Regions from separate parts of the Kitasatospora sp. NPDC058162 genome, predicted to be linked through region 1. Evidence: riboswitches for the same ligand, from Rfam matches in the RefSeq annotation. Region 1 holds a riboswitch; each other region holds the start of a gene.
What was found. A riboswitch is a leader RNA that binds a small molecule or an ion and turns the genes downstream of it on or off. The one in region 1 is predicted to bind cobalamin.
Positions count from the first base shown of each region.

Region 2: another riboswitch for cobalamin. It lies ahead of metE (5-methyltetrahydropteroyltriglutamate--homocysteine S-methyltransferase); the one in region 1 lies ahead of ACFVXG_RS37175 (FecCD family ABC transporter permease).
Region 3: another riboswitch for cobalamin. It lies ahead of ACFVXG_RS01550 (ABC transporter substrate-binding protein); the one in region 1 lies ahead of ACFVXG_RS37175 (FecCD family ABC transporter permease).

Region 1 is NZ_JBHVUS010000034.1:72,507-75,771, forward strand. It holds gene ACFVXG_RS37170 (ABC transporter ATP-binding protein) at 1-547, opposite strand, end outside; gene ACFVXG_RS37175 (FecCD family ABC transporter permease) at 544-1,596, opposite strand; cobalamin riboswitch at 1,693-1,840, opposite strand; gene sodN (superoxide dismutase, Ni) at 1,929-2,324, opposite strand; gene sodX (nickel-type superoxide dismutase maturation protease) at 2,502-2,945, shown strand; gene ACFVXG_RS37190 (CGNR zinc finger domain-containing protein) at 2,958-3,265, opposite strand, start outside.
Region 2 is NZ_JBHVUS010000001.1:495,755-499,019, forward strand. It holds gene metE (5-methyltetrahydropteroyltriglutamate--homocysteine S-methyltransferase) at 1-1,895, opposite strand, end outside; cobalamin riboswitch at 2,073-2,244, opposite strand; gene ACFVXG_RS02090 (alpha/beta hydrolase family protein) at 2,507-3,265, shown strand, end outside.
Region 3 is NZ_JBHVUS010000001.1:377,096-380,360, reverse strand. It holds gene ACFVXG_RS01555 (hypothetical protein) at 1-1,330, shown strand, start outside; cobalamin riboswitch at 1,466-1,671, shown strand; gene ACFVXG_RS01550 (ABC transporter substrate-binding protein) at 1,793-2,737, shown strand; gene ACFVXG_RS01545 (FecCD family ABC transporter permease) at 2,734-3,265, shown strand, end outside.

The DNA of each region.
Region 1 (3,265 bases):
CGATGTCCAGGTGGTTGGTGGGTTCGTCCAGCACCAGCAGGCGCGGTTCCTGGACGAGGGCGCGGGCGATCAGCACCCGCTGCTTCTCGCCACCGGACAGGCTCGGGAAGGCGCGCTCGGCGAGGTGCCCGGCCCGGACCCGGTCCAGCGCGGCGGCGCAGCGCTCCCGGTCCTCGGCGGTCGGGCTGCCGCCCAGCCCGCGCCGGTGCGGCAGCCGGCCCATGGCGACCACCTCGGCCACCGTGAACTCGAACTCGGCGGGGTGCTCCTGGGTCAGCGCGGCCACCCGGCGGGCGGCGTCGCGGGCGGTGAGCGCGTGCAGGTCGTCGCCGTCCAGTCGGACGGTCCCGCCGGCCGGGCGCAGCACCCGGTAGACGCAGCGCAGCAGGGTCGACTTGCCGCTGCCGTTCGGGCCGATCAGTCCGATCACCTGCCTGGCGGCGGCCGCCAGGCTCACCTCGTGGACCAGCCGGGCGCCGGCCAGTTCCACCGAGACGCCGTCGACGCGCAGTTCCTCCGCGCCGGTCGAAGGGGTCGGGGCAGTCATCGCCCGCCCCCGAAGGCCTGGCCGCGGCGGCGCATCATCAGCAGGAAGGCGGGCACCCCGAGCACCGCGGTGAACACCCCGACCGGCAGTTCGGCGGGCGCCAGCAGGGTGCGGGAGGCGATGTCCACCCAGACCAGCAGCAGCGCCCCGGCGAGCGGTGCGACCACCAGCACCCGGCGGTGGCCGGCGCCGACCAGCATCCGGGCCAGGTGGGGCATCAGCAGCCCGACGAAGCCGATCGCCCCGCTGACCGCGACCACGGTGCCGGTGACGGCGGCGGTGACCGTGAACAGTTCCCGGCGCAGCCGGTCCGGGTCCACGCCGAGCGAGGCGGAGGTCTCGTCGCCCATCGCGAGCGCGTCCAACCGCCCGGCGGCGCAGGCCAGGTAGGCCAGTCCGGCCAGGACGGTCCCGGCGGCGATCGGTACCGAGCCCCAGGTCGCGCCGCCCAGGCTGCCGAGCAGCCACATCATGGCGTCCCGGGCGGCCTCGGCGTGGTCGGCGGAGAAGACCATCAGGGTGGTGAGGGCGGAGAAGCCGTAGGAGAGCGCGGTGCCGGTGAGCACGAGGCGCAGCGGGGTGAGCCCGTACGCGGTGCGGGCGGCGAGGTAGACCAGCACCATGGCGAGCAGTGCGGAGCCGAACGCGGAGACGGAGATCGCCCACACCCCGAGCGAGGCGAAGGCGCCGAGCAGCAGGACGGCGTTGGCGCCGACGGCCGCGCCGGAGGAGATGCCGAGCACGAAGGGGTCGGCGAGGGCGTTGCGGACCAGGGCCTGGACGGCGACCCCGGTGGCGGCGAGTCCGCCGCCGACCACGGCGGCCAGCAGGGTGCGCGGCAGCCGGAGCTCCCAGACGATCGCGTACGCCGCCGCGTCGCCCGGGTCCAGCCGTCCGCCCGTCAGCCCGGCGCCCAACAGTCGCAGGACGTCGGGTAGTTCGATCCCGGAGGAGCCGAACGCGACGCCGCAGACCAGGGAGACCGCCAGGGCGGCGGCGAGGCCGAGGGCGAGGGGGACGGTCGGTATTCGGCGAACGGGGTCACTCACGTGCGGGCGCGCCTTGCCTCGGGCCGCAGGGTGTGCCGGGGCGGGCGCCGGCCGGGGGCGTGCCCGGGCGCCTTCCCCTCGCAGTCCGCGGCGAGTTGTCGGGAGTTCAGCGGCCGGGGGCGATCGGGCTGGCACGGGCCCCGGGGACTGCGGGTCGTGCTCACCGTTGCGGGTCAGCGCCGGATTCTCACCGGACTTCCCCCTCGGACGCCCTGGCAGCATAACAGCCACTCAGGGCAGGCAACCCTTACCTGAGCTGGGGGGCGGGTGAACGCACGGCCGCCCCCGTCCGACGGTGCGGACGGGGGCGGCCGGGTGGCGACGCGTCAGGCTCAGGCCTGCTTGGTCTCCCAGAAGATCTTCTCGACCTCGGCGATCAGGTCCAGCAGGGCCTGGCCGGTGGCCGGGTCCGTGGACGCCTTGGCGGCCGAGGCGGCCTTCAGGGTGTCGTTGATCAGCTGGTGCAGCTGCGGGTACTTCTCGAAGTGCGGGGCCTTGAAGTAGTCGCTCCACAGCACCGAGATGTGGTGCTTGACGGCCTCGGCGCGCTGCTCCTTGATGATGACGGCGCGGGCGCGGAAGTGCGGGTCCTCGTTGGCCTGGTACTTCTCCTGGGTGGCCTTGACCGACTCGGCCTCCAGCTTGGCCTGCGCCGGGTCGTAGACACCGCACGGCAGGTCGCAGTGGGCGTGAGCAGTGGCACGCGGTGCAAACAGACGAGAGAACATGGGAGTCCTTCCTTAGATCGTCTTCCCGCGCCCGAGATTACCCTTCCGGCCTCCGGGTTTCGCGATCGGGCAGGCAGCCTAGGACGAAAGACGGACCCGTAACCGGGGTAATCCGGACATCGAACAGATGACGGTCCGTACGGCAGACTGGGGGCGGTCGGTCCGGGAGGAGGAGCCATGGCGCGGAGCACGGAGCCGCAGGGCGGCACGCGGGTCGGCGCGGTGCCGTTCGGGCTGGTGGACGTGGCGGGCCCGTCGATGGTCCCGACCCTGCGCGAGGGCGACCAGCTGCTGGTCCGCTACGGCGCCCCGATCCGGCCCGGTGCGGTGGTGCTGTTCCGCCACCCCCTCCAGCAGGACCTGCTGGTGGTGAAGCGGGCCGCCGAGCGCCGCCCGAAGGGCTGGTGGCTGCTGTCCGACAACCGTCCGGTGGACAGCGACAGCCGCAGCTACGGCCCGGTCCCGGACGAGCTGGTGCTCGGCCGGGTGCTGCTGCGGCTGCGCCCGAGCCCGGCCTGGCTGGCGCCGGGCCGCGGGCTGGAGCGGCTGCTGCTCGGCCCCCGGCTGGCCCGGGTGCCGGGCCTGGCCCGCCGCTTCGGGGTCTTCGTCGACGAGCTCTGAGGCGGCCCGGTTCTACTGCCCGGCGTTGAGCGCCGCCTCGGCCTCCTGCCGCTTGCGGGCCCGGTACGCGGCGACGTTGGCGCGGGTCGCGCAGCGGTCGGAGCAGTAGCGGCGGGAGCGGTTGGTCGAGGTGTCCAGGTAGGCGTTGCGGCACGGCGCGGCCTGGCAGATGCCGAGCCGGTCGGCGCCCAGCTCGGTGAGGTGCACGGCGAGGCCCATGCAGGCGACGGCGCTGAAGTGCGCGGTGGCAGTCGGCGAGTTGTCGGCCAGGTGCAGGTGCCAGCGCGGCCGGCCGGCGTCGTCCAGGTAGTCGTGCCCGG
Region 2 (3,265 bases), on a different contig from region 1:
TAGGCCGGGCGGTCGGCGGCGCGCAGCGGCAGGGTCTCGCGCAGGGCCGGTTCGTCGACCTGGACGACGGCGGCGCCCGCGGCCTCCAGGTCGGTCACCTCCTCGCGCAGGGCCAGCGCCACCTGCCGGGCGGTCTCGGCGAGCGGCTGGTCGTCGCGGACGAAGGACCAGGCGAGCATGGTGACCGGGCCGGTCAGCATGCCCTTGACCGGACGGCCGGTCAGGCCCTGGGCGTAGCGGAACCAGTCGACCGTCATCGGGTGCGGGCGGGAGATGTCCCCGGCCAGGACCGGCGGCCGGACGTAGCGGGTGCCGTAGGACTGCACCCAGCCGTGCCGGGTGGCGAGGTAGCCGGTGAGCTGCTCGGCGAAGTACTGGACCATGTCGTTGCGCTCGGGCTCGCCGTGCACCAGGACGTCCAGACCGGCCTTCTCCTGGTACCCGATGACCTCGCGCACCTCGGCCTCCATCCGCTCCCGGTACGCGGCCGCGTCGATCCGTCCGGCACTCAAGTCGGCGCGGGCGAGCCGCAGTTCGGTGGTCTGCGGGAAGGAGCCGATGGTGGTGGTCGGCAGCAGCGGCAGCCCGAGCCGGGCGCGCTGGGCCTCGGCGCGTACGGGGTAGGGCTGGGCGCGCCGGGTGTCGTCCGGGGTGACGGCCGCGGCGCGGGCCCGGACGGCCGGATCGCGGGTGATCGGCGAGTTGGCGCGGGAGGCCAAGTCGGCGCGGTTGGCGGCGAGTTCGGCGGTGATCGCCCCGGTGCCCTCGCGCAGGCCGCGGGCCAGCAGGGCGGCCTCCCGAGCCTTCTGCTTGGCGAAGGCGAGCCAGCGCAGGATCTGCGGGTCGACGTCGCGTTCGGCGGCGGCGTCGAGGGGCACGTGCAGCAGCGAGCAGGACGGCGCGACGTCGACCCGGTCGGCGAGCCCGAGCAGGGTGGCCAGGGTGGCCAGCGAGGCGCCCAGGTCGTTGATCCAGATGTTGCGGCCGTCGATCACCCCGGCGACCAGCCGCTTGCCGGGCAGCCCGCCGACGGCGGCGAGGTCGTCCAGGTTGGCGGCGGCCGGGCCGGTGAAGTCCAGCGCCAGGCCCTCGACCGGGGCCTTGGCCAGGACGGGCAGGGCGTCGCCGAGGCGGTCGAAGTAGCTGGCCACCAGCAGCTTGGGCCGCTCGGTCAGCGCGCCCAGCTCACGGTAGGCCCGGGCGGCCGCGTTCAGTTCGGCCGGGGTGCGGTCCTGGACCAGCGCGGGCTCGTCCAGCTGCACCCACTCCGCGCCGGCCGCCCGCAGCTCGGCGAGCAGCCGGGCGTAGACGGGCAGCAGCCGGTCCAGCAGGGTGATCGGTTGGAAGTCCTCGGCGACGCCCGGCGCGGGCTTGGCCAGCAGCAGGTACGTCACCGGCCCGACCAGCACCGGGCGCGCGGCGTGGCCCAGCAGCAGCGCCTCGCGCAACTCGCCGACCGCCTTGGCCGGGTTGGCGGCGAACACCGTGTCCGGCCCCAACTCGGGTACCAGGTAGTGGTAGTTGGTGTCGAACCACTTGGTCATCTCGAGCGGCGCCACGTCCTGGGTGCCGCGCGCCATGGCGAAGTAGCCGTCCAGCGCGTCGACTTCGACGGCGGCCCGGTGCCGGGCCGGGATCGCGCCGACGGCGACGCTGGTGTCCAGCACATGGTCGTAGTACGAGAAGTCGCCGGTCGGCACCTCCTGGACACCCGCCCCGGCGAGCTGCGCCCAGTTCTCCCGGCGCAGGTCGGCGGCGGTGGCGAGCAGGGCCTCCGCGCTGACGGCGCCCTTCCAGTAGCCCTCGATCGCCTTCTTCAGTTCACGGCCCCGGCCCTGGCGGGGGTAGCCGTACGCGGTGGCGAGGGTTGCCGCGGCTGCGGACTTCGTGGTCAAGGGACTCTCCTTCGCGAGCCTGTTTCCTCAAGTGCCCGGCGACGGGGACGAGGACGCGAAGGGACGACGGACCGGACGGGCGCCCGCACACGGGTACGGCTCCGCCAGGTGTGGTCGCCGACCCGCCCTCGAGGTCACCGGATGGCCGCGCGCGAACGGTCGCGCACGGGCAGTGGCAGGTCTTCGGACTCGCGGGCCCGCCCGTCCCGATCTCCAGGACGGACACCTACTGGCCGTCGCTTCCCAGACCCGATCCGGGTCCAGTGCGTATGACGGCGGTCGTTCCCACTCACCGCTGCGGGGCAGTCCCGGACTGGCCAGTCGAAAGGCGTCACCGGGTTCCCTCTTACGACACCCCGCCTGGCGGACGGGGCGAACCAACTGCACCGGCCACCCTACGGGCAGTCCGCCGGTTTCCGGCCGGGGATTCACCCGATCGTCCGCATACTGAGACAACGTCAGCCCGACGGACGCAGCCGTAGCGCCGGATGCCGTCATACCGGGGTACTACAGCGGGACTTGGCACCCCGGTATGACGGTTTCCGCCCGTACTCGGCCGTAGCGTCGCCCGTGTTGAAAGCGAAGACGGAAGCGAACGAGGAGGAACGGCGATGAGCGGGCGAGGACGGGCCGTGGCGGCGGTGCTGCTGGCGGCGACCGCGGTGGTGGGTGTGGTCGGCGCGCCGGGTGCGGTGGCGGCGCAGGGGCGGGGCACCGAGCGGCAGGCCAGGGCCTGGCTGCCGCAGCCCACCGGGCCGTACCCGATCGGCACGACAGCCCTGCAGCTCACGGACGACGGCCGGGACGACCCCTGGAAGCCCGGGCAGCACCGCAAGCTGATGGTCAGCTTCTGGTACCCGACCACCCGGCCCGCCACCGGCGACGACCGCGCGCCGTACATGCTCCCCGCCGCCGCCGAGCACTTCGGCAGCGCCGGGAGCATCGGCCAGCTCAACGCCAAGTTCGAGCCCGGCCGCACCGACTGGGCGGGCATCCGCACCCACGCCCGCACGGACGCACCCGTCCTGCCCGGCGGCAAGCGGCCTGTCGTGCTGTACGAGGCGGGCTTCGGCGACCCGCGCACCTGGGGCACCGGCCTGGTGGAGGACCTCGCCTCGCGCGGCTACGTCGTCGTCACCGTCGACCACACCTACGAGGCCTCCGAGGTCGCCTTCCCCGACGGGGACCTCGCCACCTCCGTCTTCCCCACGCTGATGAGCCAGCCCGGCCTCGACTACGGCGCGCTGCTGCGCAAGATGCTGCAGGCCCGGGTCGACGACACCCGCTTCGTCCTGGACCAGCTCACGGGCCTGCGCCAGGACGCGCAGCTGCCGGCCGGCCTCGGCGCCTCCCTCGACCTCGACCGGATC
Region 3 (3,265 bases), on a different contig from region 1:
CTGGGTGCTGGTCTGGCCCGGCGTCTACCACGAGAAGGCCACCGGCGAGGCCGGCGTGCTGATCACCACGCCCGGCGTCCACCTGCGCGGGCTCGACCGCAACCGGGTGGTCGTCGACGGCAGCAACGGCAGCGCGGCCCAGCCCTGCCCGGCCGACCCCGCGCTGCAGGACACCACCGGCCGCAGCGGCGTCGTCGTCTCCAAAGCCGACGACGTCTCCATCGAGAACCTCACCGTCTGCAACTACCTGTCCGGCGGCAGCGGCAGCGGCGGCAACGAGATCTGGTGGAACGGCGGCGACGGCAGCGGGCAGATCGGCCTGCACGGATACCACGGCGCCTACTTGACCGCGACCTCCGGCTACGGCGCGGCCGACCCGAACGCGTCGATGGCGCAGTACGGGATCTTCGCGTCCAACGCGACGGGCCCGGCGGAGCTCGCCCACACCTACGCGTCCAACATGGGCGACTCCGACTACTACGTGGGCGCGTGCCGCGACATCTGCGGCGTGACCCTCACCGACGCGCACGGACAGAACTCGGCGATCGGCTTCTCCGGGACCAACTCGGGCGGCTACACCATCAAGGACTCCGAGTTCGACCACAACCGCACCGGGATCGTGGCCAACTCGCTCAACAACGACGACGCGCCCCCGCCCCAGAACGGCAGCTGCCCCGGCGACCCGCAGCGCTCGTGCACGTTCATCGAGCGCAACTTCATCCACGACAACAACAACGCGAACGCCCCGCTCTCCGGGCTGGCGGGCGCCGTCGGTGCGGGCATCGAGATCTCGGGCGGCCACGGCGACACCGTCCGCGGCAACCGCATCCAGCAGCAGGGCAGTTGGGGCGTCGTCCTGCACGACTTCCCGGACAGCGAGACGCCGCCGCCGCTCAGCAGCTGCCAGGGCGGGACGCAGCTGCCCGGCGTCTGCGTGTTCACCTCCTACGGGAACGTCGTGGCGGCCAACGAGTTCAGCCGGAACGGCTTCTTCGGCAACCCGACCAACGCGGACGTCGCCAACGAGTCGACGACGGCGCCGCACAACTGCTTCTACGGGAACCACGGGACCGGCGGCGCCGCCCTCACCAGCGACCCGGACTCGATCCAGAGCGGCACCGTGGACGGCCCGCCGTGCGGCAAGGGCGCGGGCGTCGGCGACGACCAGCTGCTCTTCGCCGAGCTGGTGTGCGCGGCGGGCTTCGGCCCGTGTCCGATCCCGGACGCCGCCTACCCGCAGCGCACCGGCCTCGACCTGGCGCCGCTCAGGACGCAGGCGAGCATGGAGCGCCCGTGCACGGGGCTGCCGAGGAACGCGTTCTGCGAGTAGCCGTCTCGTGATCGGCACGTCGAAGGGGCGGACACGCAGCGCGTGTCCGCCCTTCGGCATACGTGGTGGCGGGGACGGGATCCGGGCTCCGGATGATCATTCGTGGGCTGCCCTTCACCGGTCTGACCACGCCTGATACGTTGCCATCGCCGTGGTGTACGGGAAACCGGTCTGAGTCCGGTGCGGCCCTCGCCACTGTTGCCGCGGAGTTCCGCGGCCCTCGCTGACCGGCTCACCCAGCGGTCAGGACCACTGCGCGGGTTGGAAGACCCGCTCGGGAAGGTCGGCCGCGGTGCGTCGATGCGGAAGCCAGGAGACCGGCCACGGCGCGACATGTTCCACGAGGGTTTTGGAGAACACGTGCCCAGCGGTCTGCTGCGTCCTTTTCGCGCTATATGCCCCATAAGTCCCACACATTCGCTACGCGCCGGCCGGGCGGTCGCGGCCGCCCTGTTCGTCGGCGTGCTCGGAGGCTGTGCGGGCGCCCCCGCACCCGTCGCGTCCGGCGGGGCCACCGGAAGCGCCGGGCTGGTCAGCGTCGACAACTGCGGGACCACCGTGACGGTCGGCGCTCCGCCCGCCCGGCTGGTGACGCTCAACCAGGGTGCCACCGAGGTGGCCCTGGCCCTGGGCCTGCAGTCCCGGATGGCCGGTAGCGCCTACCTCGACGACTCCGTCCCGGAGAAGTGGAAGGCGGCCTACGACTCCGTCCCGGTGCTCTCCGCGAAGTACCCGACGAAGGAGAAGCTCCTCGCGGCCCGTCCCGACTTCCTGTACGCCTCCTACGCCAGCGCGTTCACCGGCAAGGTCGCGGGCACCCGGGAGGAACTGCTCGGCCAGGGCATCCCGTCGTACCTGTCCCCGTTCGGCTGCTCGGACAAGAACCAGGTGCCGCCGCCGACCTGGCAGGCGGTGTGGGGCGAACTGAACGACGTCGCCAAGGTCTTCGGTGTCACGGAGCGGGCCGCCGCGATCCAGCAGCAGCAGGAGCAGCAGCTGGCCCAGTTCAAGGCGACGGCCGAGGGTAAGGACCTGAAGGTCCTGTGGTTCGACTCGGACACCAAGACGCCGTTCGTCGGAGCCGGCCACGGTGGACCCCAGCTCGTGCTCGACGCCGTGGGTGCCCGCAACGTCTTCGCGGACCTGCCCGGTGGCTGGCAGAACGTCAGCTGGGAGAAGGTCGTCGCGGCGGACCCGGACGCCATCGTGGTCGCGGACGCCGGTTGGGACACGGCCCAGTCCAAGATCGACTACTTGGAGAACGACCCGGTGCTGAGCAAGCTCACCGCCGTGCAGCGCAAGGCCTTCGTGGTGGTGCCGTTCTCGGAGTCGACCCCCGGCGTGCTGCTCGCCGACGGTGCCGCCCGGGTGTCCGCGGGGCTGAGCCGACTGCACCCGGGGTCATGACCGCACCCGGGGTCAAGACCACCGGAACCCGCCCCGTCGTACGGCCCGCCGGTGCGGGCCGCACGACGGCGGCGCTGGCCGTCGGTGCGGCCCTGCTGCTGGCCACCGTCCTGCTCGGCCTGGCCGTGGGTTCGCAACCCGAGCCGGTCCGGACGGTGATCGACGTCGTGGCGCGCCGTCTCGGGCTGGGCGACCCGCGCGTGACGCTGCTGGACGACCAGATCGTCTGGCAGTTGCGGCTGCCCCGCGTGCTGGGAGCGGCTGCCACCGGCGCCGGCCTGGCGGTCTGCGGTGCGGTGCTGCAGACGCTGACCGGGAACGACCTGGCCGATCCCTTCCTGCTCGGGATCTCGGAGGGAGCGGCCGCCGGCGCGGTCACCGTGATCGTCCTCGGCGTCGGCGTGACCGGCGCCGTGGGCACCGGCGCGGTGGCGACGGCGGCCTTCGCCGGGGCCCTGCTCGCCGCTGTCGTCGTCCTGGCACTGGCGGGTGCGCGAACCCGGTCGCTCCCGACCGCCCGGACCGTGC